DNA from 2 places in the Terribacillus jepli genome. Region 1 is predicted to be linked to the other one. Evidence: riboswitches for the same ligand, from Rfam matches in the RefSeq annotation. Region 1 holds a riboswitch; the other holds the start of a gene.
The links. Region 1 has a riboswitch for S-adenosylmethionine ahead of AB1K91_RS11860 (iron-containing alcohol dehydrogenase family protein). Riboswitches for the same ligand answer to the same signal wherever they lie in the genome.
Positions count from the first base shown of each region.

Region 1 (7,851 bases):
TCTCGAAATGTCTTTTCCGGCATGTTTGAAATTTCATTTTCCCATTCCTTTAAGGTCCGGGCATTTGAGTGATGGAGTAACTGAAGCAGTGCTTTCCAGGTATTGTACTGATGGATCTTATCCAATTCTTGCTGAAGATCTGTCGAAAAGTCATTATCGGGATCATCCCACATCTTTTCCACATGCTCGAGCGTCCCGGCTAAGGGTGCATTCGTTACTGCGGCAATTCCTAATGCGGCTTCCCATAATAACGATGTTTCAAACCGAATGGTATAATCGTGTTTTGCTTTAAAACCTGTCTGAATTATTTGCATATCTATCACCTCTTTTAATATTCTATATTATTAGAATATTGAATTCAATAAAAATCGAATGGAGGAAAAAATGATAAGTTATCATCGTGCATTCGGTGTCTATGCCGTCATACATAAAGAAGGCAAATTACTAGTCATCCATAAAGGAGCTGGTCCATATATCAATCGCTACGATTTGCCTGGTGGAAGTCTGGAAAGCGGAGAGGGTTTGCTGGAAGCTGTCATCCGTGAAGTAAAGGAAGAAACCGGCTTGACTGCAGCAGTGAAGAAGCAGATAGGTGTTGTCGATTTTAAGCTACCGTGGCAATGGAAGGAATTTACCTGTGTACATCATACAGCGGTTTTATATACGGCAGAGGCAACTGGGGAATTGAGGGTACCAGAGCAATTTGCAGGGCAGGATGCGATAGATGCAGAATGGGTTTCTTTTGATAGATTGTCGATTATGAACAGTTCACCGTTGGTCATGCAGGCGATCCAATGGTTATTGTCATCTGCAATACCGTTAGAAACAGTGGTTTATCCAGAGTGGGAAGTTCGCGAGATGAGATTCCAGGAAGGAAATCAGGGTAATAGATAAGGAAAAAAGAGGGGACGGCAGAGGTGAAAAAAGTTGGCTTGTGCGTATTCAGTCTGATGTTTATTGTAGCAGGTATTTTGCACTTCGTATTAGATGATGGCTTTACAGCTATGCTGCCAACGTATGTACCGCTGCGCTATACATTAATTTATCTGACTGGCATAGCGGAGATTCTCCTGGCTATTGGATTACTTGTACCTGCTACCAGAAAATTAACCGCTATCTTCGCTGTCATTTACCTGATTGCAATCTTTCCGGCAAACATTTACAGTGCCGTATATGATATACCAGTGCCCGGATTTGAAGAGACCAACCAAGCACTTCTTTATATACGGCTCCTTGCACAGCCAGCACTTATCTGGTGGGTTTGGAAGGTTACAAGATAAAACGCATCTGGCAATTCCTTGAAAGGATTTGCATATATTGAGAATATCATGTATGCCGAGGTGACCTATGCATTCCATCAGTTTGTGTATGATTGTTAAGAATGAAGAAGAAGTGCTGGCTGGCTGCTTGGATAGCGTCCGGAATCTGGTGGATGAAATCATTATCGTGGATACAGGCTCCACTGATCGGACAAAGGAAATTGCAGCACAGTACACTTCGCGTATCTTTGATTTCAAATGGATAGATGATTTTTCCGCTGCAAGGAATTACAGCTTCAGTAAGGCGACAGGAGAGTATATCATGTGGCTGGATGCAGATGATATACTGCTGGCGAAGGATCAGGAGGCTTTCTGTACCTTATGGAGTAATTTGACCGATGAAGTGGACGTCGTATCGATGTATTATCATACAAAATTGGATAGTGAGGGGCGGCCGCTGTACTTGTATAGAAGAAATCGAGTCGTGAAGCGGAGCAAGAATTTCCGCTGGCACGGTGCCGTGCATGAATACTTGGAATTCGGCGGCAATATCGTGGCGTCGGAAATAGCTGTCACCCATCGTAAAAATAAAAAAACGAATACGATATCAGATCGAAACCTGCGAATCTATGAGTCTTACATTGCTTCTGGCAGAAAGCTGACACCACGCGATATGTTTTACTATGCAAATGAGTTGAAAGATCACGGAAAGTTCAACCTTGCCAAGAATTACTATACCGATTTCCTTCAATCAGAAGCGGGTTGGGTGGAGGATAATATCCGTGCGTGCCAGTACTTGGCGGATTGCTGCAAAGCAGAAGGAGATATGGAAGGGTATCGGATGCACTTATTCCGATCGTTTCGATATGATCGTCCGCGGCCTGAATTTTGCTGTCTGATCGGGGACTTGCTGACGGAGGATCGGAATTATGAGGCGGCTGCATATTGGTATCGGCAGGCATTGGATTTTGAAGGGAAGGAACTTCCGGGTTTCAGTGTACCTGCTTATACGACGTGGTATCCATATTTGCAGCTGACACTTTGTTATTCACGGATCGGCCAGCTGGAAGAGGCAAAATCGGCTCATGACAAAGCTGTCTTTTATCATCCGGATCACCCGAGTATCCTCCACAATACAGCTTTTTTTGAGAAGTTTGAGCTTTGATTTCCTTTTGCTGTTTCCTATGTCATAATACGTACTATCAAGGTAAGATATGGAGGATTGATTGTGGCACTGGACATAATTGCTTGGATTATCATTGCGGTGGCATTCATCGCTAGTTTTGCGGGAATCATCTATCCCGTCATCCCATCTCCGCTTATGCTCTGGATTGGATTTTTAGTATTTCAGTTCATGCTTAGTGATGGAGACTTATCAGTAATCTTCTGGATTGCGATGGTCATCTTGACGGTGATTTTGATCATCTCGGATATTATCGCGAATAGTTACTTTGTTAAGAAATTCGGCGGCAGTAAATGGGGGGAGCGTATTGCGGCGATCGGCGTAATCGTAGGTTCCTTCATCATCCCGCCTTTTGGCATCATCGTCGTGCCGTTTGTTGCTGTGCTTGTGACGGAGTTAGTCCAAAAAAGGACACCGAGGGAAGCTATTTATTCTTCCATTGGCTCATTGCTTGGCTTCCTTGGAGGCTCGATAGCTAAAATCGTCATCCAATTGATCATGATTGTATGGTTCTTGATAGCAGCATTCGTATAACGTGAAATAAGAAAGAGTGATCTCAAGGTGAGGTCACTCTTTTTGCTTGTGTCTATCATGCGAATTACGATAATGTTCATTTGATGCGTATAAGTCATCATGATTTCCGATTCCTGTAATATCGCCGTCTTCCAGGACAATTATCTGATCAGAGACTTTTAATGTGGACAAGCGGTGTGCAATCATGAATACACCGATATCATCCTGATTCAGCTGTTGTATCGTATCAATCAACAAATGTTCGGATTCACTATCCAAATATGAAGAAAATACTATCAAATGAGGATAACATTGTATATATGGTGAAATAAAAAACACCCTGCGGAAACAGGGTGTGCGTAACGCTATGTCATTGCTTATGCATATTGTGTTTTCTGCAATCTCATATCAAAGATGTAATAGCCGAATGGAATGACGGATGCGAGCAAGGCGAAGATTGCCCATTTCAATCCCCAGCCGACTTTCAGTGTTGTGTATCCTGCCCAAATCACATACAGGACGAAAAGCCCGCCGTGGATGGCACCTATATAGGTGACGAAGATCGGCATATCCATCATATATTTTAGCGGCATTGCTATGAATAATAGCAAAAGCAAGGAAGTCCCTTCGAGAAATCCGATGATTCGGAACCATTTCAGTGTCGCTTGCATGAAAGCCCTCCCAGAAACTATTTGTTAATAGTATAAGCAAGCTAGCTTATCTTTACCACTGCCCGGGAGAACTTGTCATAACATTGTCAAAATATCACTGCACGTCATAGATGGACGGGCGCCTGTCCTGGAATACGGGAATGCGACTTCGTACGTCAGCCACTTGGTCGAGATCTGCTTCGCCATAAAGGATGGTCGCTTCCTCTTTGGCTTCAGCGATGATTTCACCCCACGGCCCGATGATCAGGCTGTGCCCGGCAAAGTCATTTGCTGGATCACTTCCGGAGCGATTACAAGCAACTACAAAACATTGGTTTTCGATTGCCCGGCTGAGCAGGAGTGCGCGCCAGTGATCGAGCCGCTGCTTTGGCCATTCGGCGACGACGAATAATACTTGCTGATCACCTATCATATGCGTGCGGATGAATTCCGGAAAACGGATGTCGTAGCAGATGACACCGGCTGCTCGTTTATTTCCAATGGAAAAGGAGGCGGATCTGTCACCTTGGGAGAGGAACTTCTCTTCATCCATTAGCCGGAACAAATGAGCCTTATCGTATTCATGGAGCAGTTCACCTGCTGGCCCGAAGACAAGCATCGTGTTGTAGACGCCTGTTTCAGTACTTTTCGCGATGGAACCAGCGACAATATATATTTGATGCGCTTTAGCCAGCCTGCTGATGAAGCGTTTCGTCGTTTCTCCGTCAGCATCACTGATGGAATCAAGCCTTGTCAGATCATAACCGGTTGTCCAAAGCTCCGGCAGCACAATGACATCGGCTTTTTCCTGCGCCTCATGTATCAATGCTTCCATTCTTCTATAATTGGATTGGGGGTCACCAAAAACAATATCATGCTGGATCAATGCAAGTTTCATTGTGTCACTCCCTGATTTGCTGCAACGAAGGTCTCCACACTTTGCATGGCATCTACTACTTGTTCCAAAGAAGAAACATGCATGAAATGAATGGATTCTCCTGGTGCAACTGCACCGTCTGCAGCAATTTTCATCGCCTTATCCACATTCTCTTTTACGCCGAGCTCTTTCAGTATAGTTGGCAATCCGAGCTTCCGATAAATTGGAAGCAAAGTCCGGATCTCCTCAAATTTATCCTCCAGTGCCAGCTGTACTAGAATACCGTAAGCTACCTTATTCCCATGCAGCTGCTCATGTGTTTCGGCAAGTCTTGTCAGTCCATTGTGTATGGAATGAGCACCAGCTATGCGGCCATATTCATCTCCGAATCCGCCGACCATGCCGCCTGCCATGATGATTGTTTCTGCAACACGCAGAAATGCACTATCCGCTTGCTTATTCTGCAAGGAACAAATTGCTGCATCTCCTTCGGCAATGAGGATATCCCGGCATAGCTTAGCGGCATTGCGGGCTATTTGAACAGCAAGCGGCTGATCAGTCATGTTTTCGGTAAGGGCATCCGCTTCATACCATTTAGCCAATGTGTCCCCAATTCCCGCAATCAGATACGGTGTAGGTGTCGTGAGCAGCAATTTCGGTTCAACTAGCAGCATGAAGGTGCTGCGCGGGAAGACCGTGTATTCGACGAAATTTCCCTCTTCATCATAGAACACACTTAGTGAGGCCCATGGGGAACAGTTGGATACGATTGTCGGAATCAGGATGACCGGAAGTCCTGCATCATTGGCAGCAGCTTTGGCAGTATCCAACACTTTTCCGCCGCCCACACCGATTATGAATTGAGCAGCTTCGCCGGCTGCGATACCTGCTAATCGAGCTGCTTCTGCATGTGTGCATTGGCCGTTGTAAGCAATCCGTTTCACTGGTAAATCGATCGGATCCAAGAATGGGGAAGCTGCTTTCCATGATGCATCCCCGTGAATAAGCAAACCATTGGTCCAGTTCAATTCGGATAGCCGTGCTGGTAGGCTTTCCAATATATTATCCTCGCAGACGTAATAGTTCGGGGCGCCTTTTATGTTGATGGTCATGTTGTCACCTCATTGAATTTTTACATAAAAAAACTCTTCCAGACGAATATGGAAGAGGGAAAGGCGTGTGTCTTCATCCCCTTATCCCTCAGCGTCTCGCTGTTGGAATTAGCACCGTGTGCAAATGCACCGGTTGCCGGGCTTCATAGGGCCAATTCCCTCCGCCTTCTCTTGATAAGAGTGTGTGATTCATGTATGATTTGTTCATTATCGCATTCTATTTCCAACACTGTCAAGATTGGTAATAGTCAGAATAGGAAGCGCGACACAACAGGAGAGTGAGTAAGATGGATTTTCCGTTTTCGGATGCATTGAAACGATTGCCGGAGCAGTTTTTTGCCGGCTTAGTACATAAAGTAAGCCTGCTGGAAAAAGAGGGCCACGATATCATCAAGCTTGGACAGGGGAATCCTGATTTGCCGACGCCGCAGCATATCGTAGATAAATTAAAAGAAGCCTCTGATAATCCGGCTTATCATAAATATTCACCATTCAGAGGCTTTGATTTTCTTAAGCAGGCAGTCTGTGAATTTTATGACCGGGAATACGGTGTGAAGTTAGATCCTGCAACAGAAGTAGCCATCATGTTCGGCTCTAAAACAGGTTTGGTGGAGATCAGTCAATGTTTGTTGAATCCAGGTGACTTGGCACTGCTCCCGGATCCGGGGTATCCGGATTATATGTCCGGTATTGAACTTGCCCAAGCACGGACATCGCTCATGCCATTAACTGTTGAAAATGAATTCCTGCCTGACTATGGTGCTATTCCAGCTGGTGATCTGGAAGAAGCAAAGCTGATGTTCCTCAACTATCCGAACAATCCGACTGCAGCAACAGCGGATCAGAAGTTCTTTGATAGAACAGTGGAGCTGGCGAAGGAACATAAAATCTGTGTGCTGCATGATTTTGCTTATGGTGCACTTGGCTTCGACAGGGAAAAACCGCAGAGCTTCCTGCAATCCGAAGGCAGCAAGGAAGTCGGCATTGAAATGTACACCTTATCCAAAACGTATAATATGGCCGGCTGGCGCATCGCGTTTGCAGTCGGTAATGCATCTGTGATTGAAAGCATCAATTTAATCCAGGATCATGTTTACGTAAGCTTATTCGGCGGCATGCAAGAAGCAGCTGCTTACGCGTTGACTACAGACCAGACATGCGTGGAAGAGCTCGTCCATACGTACGAAAGCAGAAGAGATGCTTTCATTGGCCATTTGCGTGCAATCGGCTGGGATGTACCCGAACCAAAAGGAACCTTCTTCGTTTGGCTGCCAGTTCCGCATGGTTACACATCCGAGGAATTCGCTGATCTGCTACTCGAAAAGGCACATGTTGCGGTCGCGCCGGGCAATGGATTTGGGGAATATGGAGAAGGATACGTCCGAGCGGGTCTATTGGATACAGAAGAAAGATTGCTGGAAGCTGCAAAGCGAATCGAAAAACTCGGTATCTTTTCAAAAGCATAAGAAAGAGCCAGTCACGGAAAGGGACTGGCTCTTTTGTCTGTCAGCTGGTCACTGCGCAGCGATTGGGGCCGGATTCGATATCGGCTTCGTCTGCGCCGTCTATCGTCGCTTTTCCTTGGTTGGCTTCTCGAATCAGCTGATAACTATTCGGCTGCTGTTCAGGAATGCTTTCCAAAACGGAGGAGGCAAATTCGCCTGCATCCTGCAGCTGTAGTCTTGGATTTTTTCTGTACAGGTCTTCCATGCGTGCTTGGACGGTGCCGTCACTTCCGATTTCTGTAAGCTCGGAGAAATGGGAAGGCAGGACAATCAAGTCCAGGGATAATAATGGATATTTTTCATATAAAGTGTTATGCAGATCTTGTACCCATTGTTCTGCTTGACCCGCCAAATCTGGGCGCCCGATCGACTCGGTAAAGAGCGTATCCCCGGATAGTAAGTACGTGTCGTCAACGACAAAACTGATGCTTCCTTCTGTATGACCTGGTGAGGCAACACAGCGCATGCCCTCTTCAGGCTTGCCGAACGGTATGTCGATCCCGTCTTGTAACGGGGAAAAGCTGAATTTTGCTTCTTTCCCATCATCAGCAGGGAACCAGTAAGTTGCCCCGGTTTCCTCTGCGATCTTCTGCCCGCCGGATAAATGATCGGCGTGGAGATGGGTATCAAGTACTTGTTTGATTTCCCAGCCATTCTCTTTTGCAAAAGAAACATAAACTTCCGTGAATCTGGCTGGATCCACTACGGCTGCTTCGTCACCTGAGACGATCATATAGGAAAGACAGCCTTTC
Region 1 is NZ_JBFEGH010000009.1:139,466-147,316, forward strand. It holds gene AB1K91_RS11820 (helix-turn-helix domain-containing protein) at 1-314, opposite strand, end outside; gene AB1K91_RS11825 (NUDIX hydrolase) at 385-894, shown strand; gene AB1K91_RS11830 (DoxX family protein) at 918-1,280, shown strand; gene AB1K91_RS11835 (tetratricopeptide repeat-containing glycosyltransferase family 2 protein) at 1,348-2,424, shown strand; gene AB1K91_RS11840 (DUF456 domain-containing protein) at 2,494-2,976, shown strand; gene AB1K91_RS11845 (hypothetical protein) at 3,010-3,213, opposite strand; gene AB1K91_RS11850 (DUF3817 domain-containing protein) at 3,333-3,626, opposite strand; gene AB1K91_RS11855 (carbon-nitrogen family hydrolase) at 3,721-4,503, opposite strand; gene AB1K91_RS11860 (iron-containing alcohol dehydrogenase family protein) at 4,500-5,594, opposite strand; SAM riboswitch class I at 5,673-5,775, opposite strand; gene AB1K91_RS11865 (pyridoxal phosphate-dependent aminotransferase) at 5,882-7,060, shown strand; gene AB1K91_RS11870 (MBL fold metallo-hydrolase) at 7,101-7,851, opposite strand, start outside.

Region 2 (7,851 bases), on a different contig from region 1:
TGCGGCAATCGGCAGCTACGCTGCAACAAAGACGACATGGAGAGCTTACCGAAAGGAAAAACGGGATTTCTCATAGTAAAAACCCCTGCCATATGGCAGAGGTATTTTTACAGAAACTGGATCAGGCGAATAAGCATAAGAACTGCCATGCTCCATATAAGCAGTGCTGATAAACGGTTCAGGATCAGAAGCAGCTTACCATGTGTATCAAAACTTCCGATCAACCTCCCCGCAGTTGCCAGGCCGAAGAACCAAACCCAAGAAACGGCTATGCAGGCCATTGTAAAGCTCCATTTTTCCGTACCCGAATACGCTAGGGAGCTTGTCCCGATAACTCCGACAATATCCAGTATGGCATGTGGATTCAGCAAGGATACAGACGCTGCAAAAATGATTTGCTTTCGTGGAGTAAAGCCTTCTACACTCGATTGCACTGTATCAGAGGTTGATTTCCAAAGGTTCCATCCTATATAAATCAAGAAACAGAACCCGATTCCGTAAAGCGTGACTTGAATCCAGGGTATCGTCCACACAATGACCGAAATACCAGTGACGGATATGGAAATCATGAGTGTATCAGCCATTCCCGCCGTAATTACTGCTGGGAGTGCATGGATTATCTTTTTATGAATGATACCTTGATTGAATAAGAAAACATTTTGGACTCCAAGGGGCAAAATAAGTCCAATTGCAAGAATGATCCCATGAATAATCGGCTCCATCTTATCCCTCCTCTCCTGACCAATAATATCGAGTTTTAAATGGAATGTCCTCCTCCAATTGGTTGGTTATTTAACCAACCAATTTTGTATAATGTTAATCAGGAGGGATAGAATGGCAGAGATCGATTGGAAACCAAATCGTGATTTGGATATATCCATCCAAGTCCAAATCATCCAATACATAAAGAGCAAAATAAATAACGGGGAATGGACTGTCGGAACCAAGCTTCCCCCGCAACGCGAGCTTGCTGCCCTCTTTGAGGTGAACCGCAGCACAGTCGTTTCTGCATTGGAAGAATTGATTGCAGATGGACTTTTGGAAACAAAGATAGGCAGCGGAACGACTGTTTGTAATACAACTTGGAATCTAATCACAAAGCCATCCCCGAATTGGCATGATTATGTCCAAGCCGGCATGCATGAACCAAATATCAAATTGATACAAGCCATCAATCTTGCAGAAGCAGACCCGTCCTTGATTCGGCTTGGTACAGGGGAGCTTGCCCCGGATCTTTTACCCAGTGCAGAAATCTCCAGTCTGCTGCGAAATGCAGATACACTGCCTTTAAGCTATTCCGAACCAAAAGGAAGCTATGCTCTTCGCATACAGTTAAGTAAATTTCTGCAAAAAAGAGACATTAACGTTTCGCCTTCAGCAATACTCATTACATCCGGCAGTCTCCAGGCATTGCAGCTCATTGCCGGTGGATTGCTAAAAAAAGGTTCTACCATTCTCTATGAATCACCTTCCTACATACAATCTGTTCCCGTATTTCAATCAGCGGGAATAAAGATTTTCGGATTAACAAAAAAGGACACGGATATTACCCAAAAGATCAGACAGTATATGCGTACAAATGATGCAGCTTTGTTCTATGCAAATCCGACTTTTCACAATCCCACGGGGCGAATGTGGGACATTACCGAACGGCAAAGATTACTGCAAGCATGCCAGCAGCTTTCCCTCCCGATCATCGAGGATGATGCTTATTACGACCTGTGGCTGGATACTCCGCCACCGCCGCCCTTGAAAGCAATGGATACGCAGGGAACTGTATTATATACAGGCAGCTTTTCCAAATCGATGAGCCCCGGCTTACGCATCGGCTGGATTGCAGGACCAGAGCCGGTTATTGACAGACTTGCTGATAGTAAAATGCAGACTGACTACGGCGCAAGCAGTTTATCACAATTTGCAGTCGAGCGTTGGCTGGCTACCGATGTTCACTCGGGTGCAACTGAAAAAATCCGCACTGCCTTAAGAGCACGGCGGGATGTAGTCTTACAGCTTTTGCAAGAAAATTTCAAAGATATTGCAGACTGGGATAAGCCACCGGGAGGCTTTTATATATGGCTCAGATTACATCAATCTGTTCCGATTCACACACTTTTTGAAAAAGCAATCCAACGCGGAATCCTGCTTAACCCTGGTCAAATATACGAAAGAAACGACACACAGCATCTCCGATTATCTTATGCCTATGCCTCAATCGACCAGTTTGAATATGCGCTGAAGCAGCTGGCATATTTAATCAGGAATATGAAAAAATGATAAACCCGTCGGATTAGACGGGTTTATCATTTTTTTCCATTATTTTTCGAGCCTTATTCTCTTTAAATGCAGCTATTGCCTGTTGTAGTAGCTCTTTGTCTGTCAACAACCGATAACCTGTATGCGCTAAGGCTTTGGCTCCTTTCAATACAGCTGCGTCACCGCGCGCTGAGCGAGCTGCTTCCCGAAACTCTTCCGTATGGCCAATGAGATCTTCCGGCCCGATTTGGATATAAGGATGTGCGGTCGGAACCTCATAACTAATATTTCCTGTATCCGTTGAGCCGCGTCCCTTGCCTTTTTTCAAATGAACATATTCGCCTACATATTCCAGTTCTTCTTTCAGCACCTGATCCAATACTGGATTCAAAACAAAATCTTTCACTTCATTTTGAAATCGTTCATTTTTCACAGTAGCTCCCGTGGCTAATGCAGCACCTTGGGCAATATTTTTCACTTTTTCGGAAACTGCTTGTGCCTTGCTCCAAGTTTCTGCCCGGATGAAAAAGCGTGCGGACGCATATTCGGGAACAATATTTGGTGCATCCCCGCCGTGTGGGATGATTCCATGCACGCGTACATCCTGCGGAAGATGCTGCCGCAATGCATTAATACCATTAAATAGCAGGATGACAGCATCCAAAGCGTTGACGCCTTTCTCTGGTGAGCCAGAGGCATGCGCTGCTTTACCGTAGAAATGGAAATCAAGCGGATTTACTGCAAGAAACTCTCCAGTGACACTTGTTCGGCCCGAAGGATGGATGATCAATGCAGCATCGACATCCTTCAGCAAACCATGCTTGACAAAACTGCCCTTGGCACTGCCATTTGGACCGCCTTCCTCAGCTGGGGTACCGAGCACCGCCACACTCCCGCCCGTTTGATCCAATATTTCCGCCAAAGCAATTCCCGCTGCCGTACTAGTAGTACCGATAATATTATGGCCGCAAGCATGCCCGATTCCAGGCAGTGCGTCATACTCGGCCAGAAAAGCAATTCTTGGGCCCGGCTTCCCGCTATCTTTCAGCGCATAAAATGCAGTCTCATGTCCTGCCACTTTCTTCTCCACTTGAAATCCGGCCTCTTCCAGCAAACCAGCAAGTGTTTCACTGGCAAAAAATTCTTGATTGCCTATCTCCGGTTTTGCATGGATTGCCTGACTTGTCTGGATATACTTCTCTCTATTCTCTTCAAGATGCAAGGCAATTCGGCTTACTTCTGTCACAGATTTACTCATAGCTCATTCCTCCTCTTCTTGCAGTCTTTTCAGATGCTTCTGAAGCTCTTCTTTCGGCACATCTACAACGATGGAACCGCCATTCGTATCACTTTCCACTGCTTTCTTCACTGCTTCATCCTGATACAGCTCCACTATTTTTTGGTATGTCTCATTGTTTTCGTCATCTTTATTTACAGCAAACACATTCACAAACGGCGTGATGCTGTCATCATTGGCATTCTCAAGGTAAATTGGATCTTCTTTCGGATTCAGGCCTGCTTGACCTGCAACGCCATTATTGATGAAGGATGCAGCCACATCCGGCAAGACACGTGGTGTTTGCTGGGCAACAACGGGCACAATTTCGATATTCTTTGGATTCTCCACAATCTTGGAAGGATCACCGAACTGACCGAAATCATCGGCCAATTTAATGACACCAGCAGTTTCCAAAGCCCGCAGCGATCTAGCCTGGTTCGATGGGTCATCCGGAATAGCCACTTTATCGCCTTCCTTCAGCTCATCCAGGCTATCGATTTTCTCCGAATAAGCTCCGATTGGGGCTATTACCGTGGAGCCGATCGGTACAATCGTATCACCGTTTTCTTTAGCATATTGACTTAGGAAAGCGATATGCTGAAAAGAGTTCATGTCTATTTCTCCGTTCGCCAATGCTTGGTTCGGCAAAGTATAATCCGAGAATTCAACTAGTTCAATATTGATACCCTCTTCCTTTGCTTTCTCCTTCAAGATCGGCCACTGATCGCCGTCCGACCCAGTGACACCTATTTTTACTGTTTGGCTTCCGTCTGCAGAACTGCTCCCGCAAGCTGCAAGAATGAATACAAAAGCGAAGGAAATAATTCCAAGCAGTGCTTTTTTCATTTTCTTCATCTCCTTAATATTTTTCTTGATAGTGTATTGCCGATCCACTGGGCAAGCTGGACAAGCACTATTAAAATAACGACGGTGACAACCATGACGCTTGTATCGAATCTTTGATATCCATAAGTCATCGCCACATGTCCAAGGCCTCCTCCGCCAACAGTCCCAGCCATCGCGGAGAAATCAATCAAGCTGATGGTAATGAACGTCAAACCAAGTACAAGCGGCCCTAATGCTTCTGGAATCAAGATGGTATAAATAATTTGAATCGGACTGGCACCCATCGCTTTCGCAGCCTCGATGACACCGGGATCGATACTGATGAAATTATTTTCGACAACACGTGCAATGCTGAAAGCTGCCGCAATGCTCATTGGGAAAATTGCAGCCCATGTACCGATCGTCGTACCTACCACCTCTCTAGTCAGCGGACTGATCGCCACTAAAAAGATGATGAATGGAATCGGCCGAATGATATTGATCAAGAAATTAATGATTTGAAACAAAAAGGCATTTTCCATAATATTCCCTTTACGTGTAACAAAAAGTAAAAGTCCGATAATGATGCCGAATATAGATCCTATCACCAAGGTGACAGCCACCATCAGGATCGTCTGGCCAGTCGCTTCGACAATACGCGGCCAGAATGTCTGCCAATCTACGCCCATGCCACTTCCACCTCCTCGATTTGAACAATGTCATTCAATTCCTTCACCGCCCTGGCTGTTTTTTCTTCCACACCTTCAAAGCTCACAAGCAAATTACCGTAGAATTTTGCTTGAATCTCCTGAACGGAACCATATACGATATTCACGTCTATATCATGTTTCCGCGTTATCCGGGATAAGACAGGATCGCTCGCCACCTCTCCTTTGAAAATGATGCGGTACAGCTTTTCCCCTCCTTTATGACGCCACTCCTCCAATAAGGATGGGGACGGCAGATCCTGCTGGATGGAACGGATGAAACGCCTTGTCGTCGGATGAACGGGACTTGTGAAGGTATCAAATACACCGCCTGTTTCAATGACTTCTCCATCCTCCATGACAGCAACCTTGTCACAGATTGCCTGGATCACATGCATTTCGTGGGTTATCAGCAGAATCGTAATACCCAATTCCTTGTTCACTTTTTTTAGCAGCCGAAGAATATCCCCAGTCGTATCGGGATCGAGTGCCGAGGTTGCTTCATCACAGATCAGAATATCTGGTGAAGTAGCCAATGCCCTGGCGATACCCACTCGCTGCTTCTGACCTCCCGACAACTGCTCCGGATAATTCTTCGCTTTATCCGAAAGACCGACGAACCGCAACAGTTCATCCACCCTTTCTTTTATTTTTTGTCGCGGCATTTTTGCCAGTTTCAAAGGATAAGCTATATTTCCAGCGACAGTGCGCGAGGTTAGCAGATTGAAATTTTGAAAAATCATCCCGATTCCCCTGCGCACCTTCCGCACTTCTCTCGGAGAAAGTTTGGCTAAGTCGACTCCCTGTACCTCAACACCTCCAGCAGTAGGATTTTCCAGCACATTGACCAATCTCAGCAATGTACTCTTACCGGCTCCGCTAAAGCCGATGATACCGAAGATCTCCCCCTGCTCTATCGTCAGGTTCACATTTCGAACAGCATGTACTTCCCGTTTGCCAATTGTGAAGGTCTTTGATACATTCCTGAACGTAATCATTACTATTCCTCCCTTGCTACACAAAAAGCCCTCTTTTTCCTTATCCAGAAAAAGAGGGCTTCCATATGAAACTTCCTCATTCTCATCTTCCAAACACAGCTGTGTTTGCAGGAATTGGCACGGTATTTGTAATAAACCCGTTGCCGAGACGTCATAGGGCCTGATCCCTCGATCTCTCTGGATAAGAATAAATCAAGTATGTAGTTGTTAGATTTGATTACCATGTTATGGGTTTTCCAATTGAATGTCAATCTATTTTTTAAAATAATCATTCTCTTCCGAAATGGCTTCTAAACGAAACAAAAAGGTCAAATACGCACGAATGTTGCACTTATTTGTACTTTTCAACTGCAGCCTTCTCTCCTGGTGGTTTAAAACAACAACCAGGATATACGCGTAATCATGGCGTTTTTCCTATACACTGAAATACTCCGCCAAGCTCTTTCTTGCTGGAACGCTGCAGCTCGAATCAAGTACCACCCCATTAGTTAAAAACGGCATAATCAGCCGTTTTCACAACGTCACCTATTTATCATCTATCACGATATAAGCTGCTTTCACAGGACCATGGACCCCTACAACCAAGTTCATTTCAATATCAGCCGAGTTGCTTGGACCGGTGATGAAGTTGATACAGGAAGCGATGGATTCCCCTTTTTGTACTTGTTTGGATATTTGCTGCGCTGCCTGGGTCATGCGAGGGACAATGGTGCTTTTCGGTATAAGTGCGATATATTTATTTGGCAGCAAACTCACCGTGCGGCCTTTGCCTTCCCCTGAAAAGAGTACAACCGTCCCTGACTCCGCAAGCGTGATGTCGCTGAATGTAATCCCGATATTGGCTTTTTCCACAATACTGATATTGTCATAGCCGATGGAAGGGTTCCATTCATGTACATCGATCCCTTGTTTCGGCCACGATTGAAGCTTTTCTCGCAAACCGAATGCCTCGTAGCGAGGATCCTGCCAAATGGCCAGTGGGCCGCCGCCATAGACAGCCACGGTTTCTGCCAATACATTCGGCAAAGCAGCCGCATCAGTCTCAATCAGCTCGGTGTGGATAAGCCGGCATTGATCGCGGAGTATATCCACTAGTTCATCCTGGGTTTTATCAGTCAGTGTTTTATCTTGCGGACGATAATTCCAATTCCGTTCCGGCCGCTCTGTCAGCACCTTTGTGCGGCTTAGACGACTGGCGACATTTGCAAGGAATGCTTCCCTATTCTGTATCAAGCTTTGCCACTCTCCTTTTGATGCTGCTTGAACCAATCGCGGAAACGCTCTTTGTTCGGAGCCGGAAAATCTCGGATTTCGGTCCAAGCCTTCAACGGACCTGGTCCTTTTGAAATGGTCTCATCCTTTGTAAAAGGCTTCATGACCGAGCTTGCCATCTTTGATCCAGCTGCATAAAGCGGGTTGGATGAAGCTCCTATCCCGAATGCTTTCATCGCCATCTTCTCCGAAATAGGTGCCCGTCCTTCCTTTTCCACAATCACTTGTCGATGACGATGAAGCAGCTGATGCAATGGGATTTTTACCGGACAAGCATCCGTACAAGCCGCACACAGTGTCGAAGCATACGGCAGCTCTTTAAAATCATCATATCCACCCAACAGCGGAGTCAGCACGGCTCCGATCGGGCCAGGATAAATCGAATTATAGGAATGTCCGCCGATGTGGCGGTAAACCGGGCAAACGTTGATACAAGCTGCACAACGGATACATTGGAGGACAGATTGGAATTCGGTTCCAAGAATCCCGGAACGCCCATTATCAACGATGACTAAAT
Region 2 is NZ_JBFEGH010000001.1:455,535-463,385, reverse strand. It holds partial or broken gene AB1K91_RS02295 (hypothetical protein) at 1-76, shown strand, start outside; gene AB1K91_RS02290 (LysE/ArgO family amino acid transporter) at 108-722, opposite strand; gene AB1K91_RS02285 (aminotransferase-like domain-containing protein) at 835-2,274, shown strand; gene AB1K91_RS02280 (M20 family metallopeptidase) at 2,288-3,511, opposite strand; gene AB1K91_RS02275 (MetQ/NlpA family ABC transporter substrate-binding protein) at 3,515-4,378, opposite strand; gene AB1K91_RS02270 (methionine ABC transporter permease) at 4,384-5,046, opposite strand; gene AB1K91_RS02265 (methionine ABC transporter ATP-binding protein) at 5,037-6,062, opposite strand; SAM riboswitch class I at 6,142-6,250, opposite strand; gene AB1K91_RS02260 (LutC/YkgG family protein) at 6,588-7,295, opposite strand; gene AB1K91_RS02255 (LutB/LldF family L-lactate oxidation iron-sulfur protein) at 7,292-7,851, opposite strand, start outside.
Region 2: it holds a riboswitch for S-adenosylmethionine, as region 1 does, so the genes downstream of both, AB1K91_RS02265 (methionine ABC transporter ATP-binding protein) here and AB1K91_RS11860 (iron-containing alcohol dehydrogenase family protein) in region 1, are expected to answer to the same signal.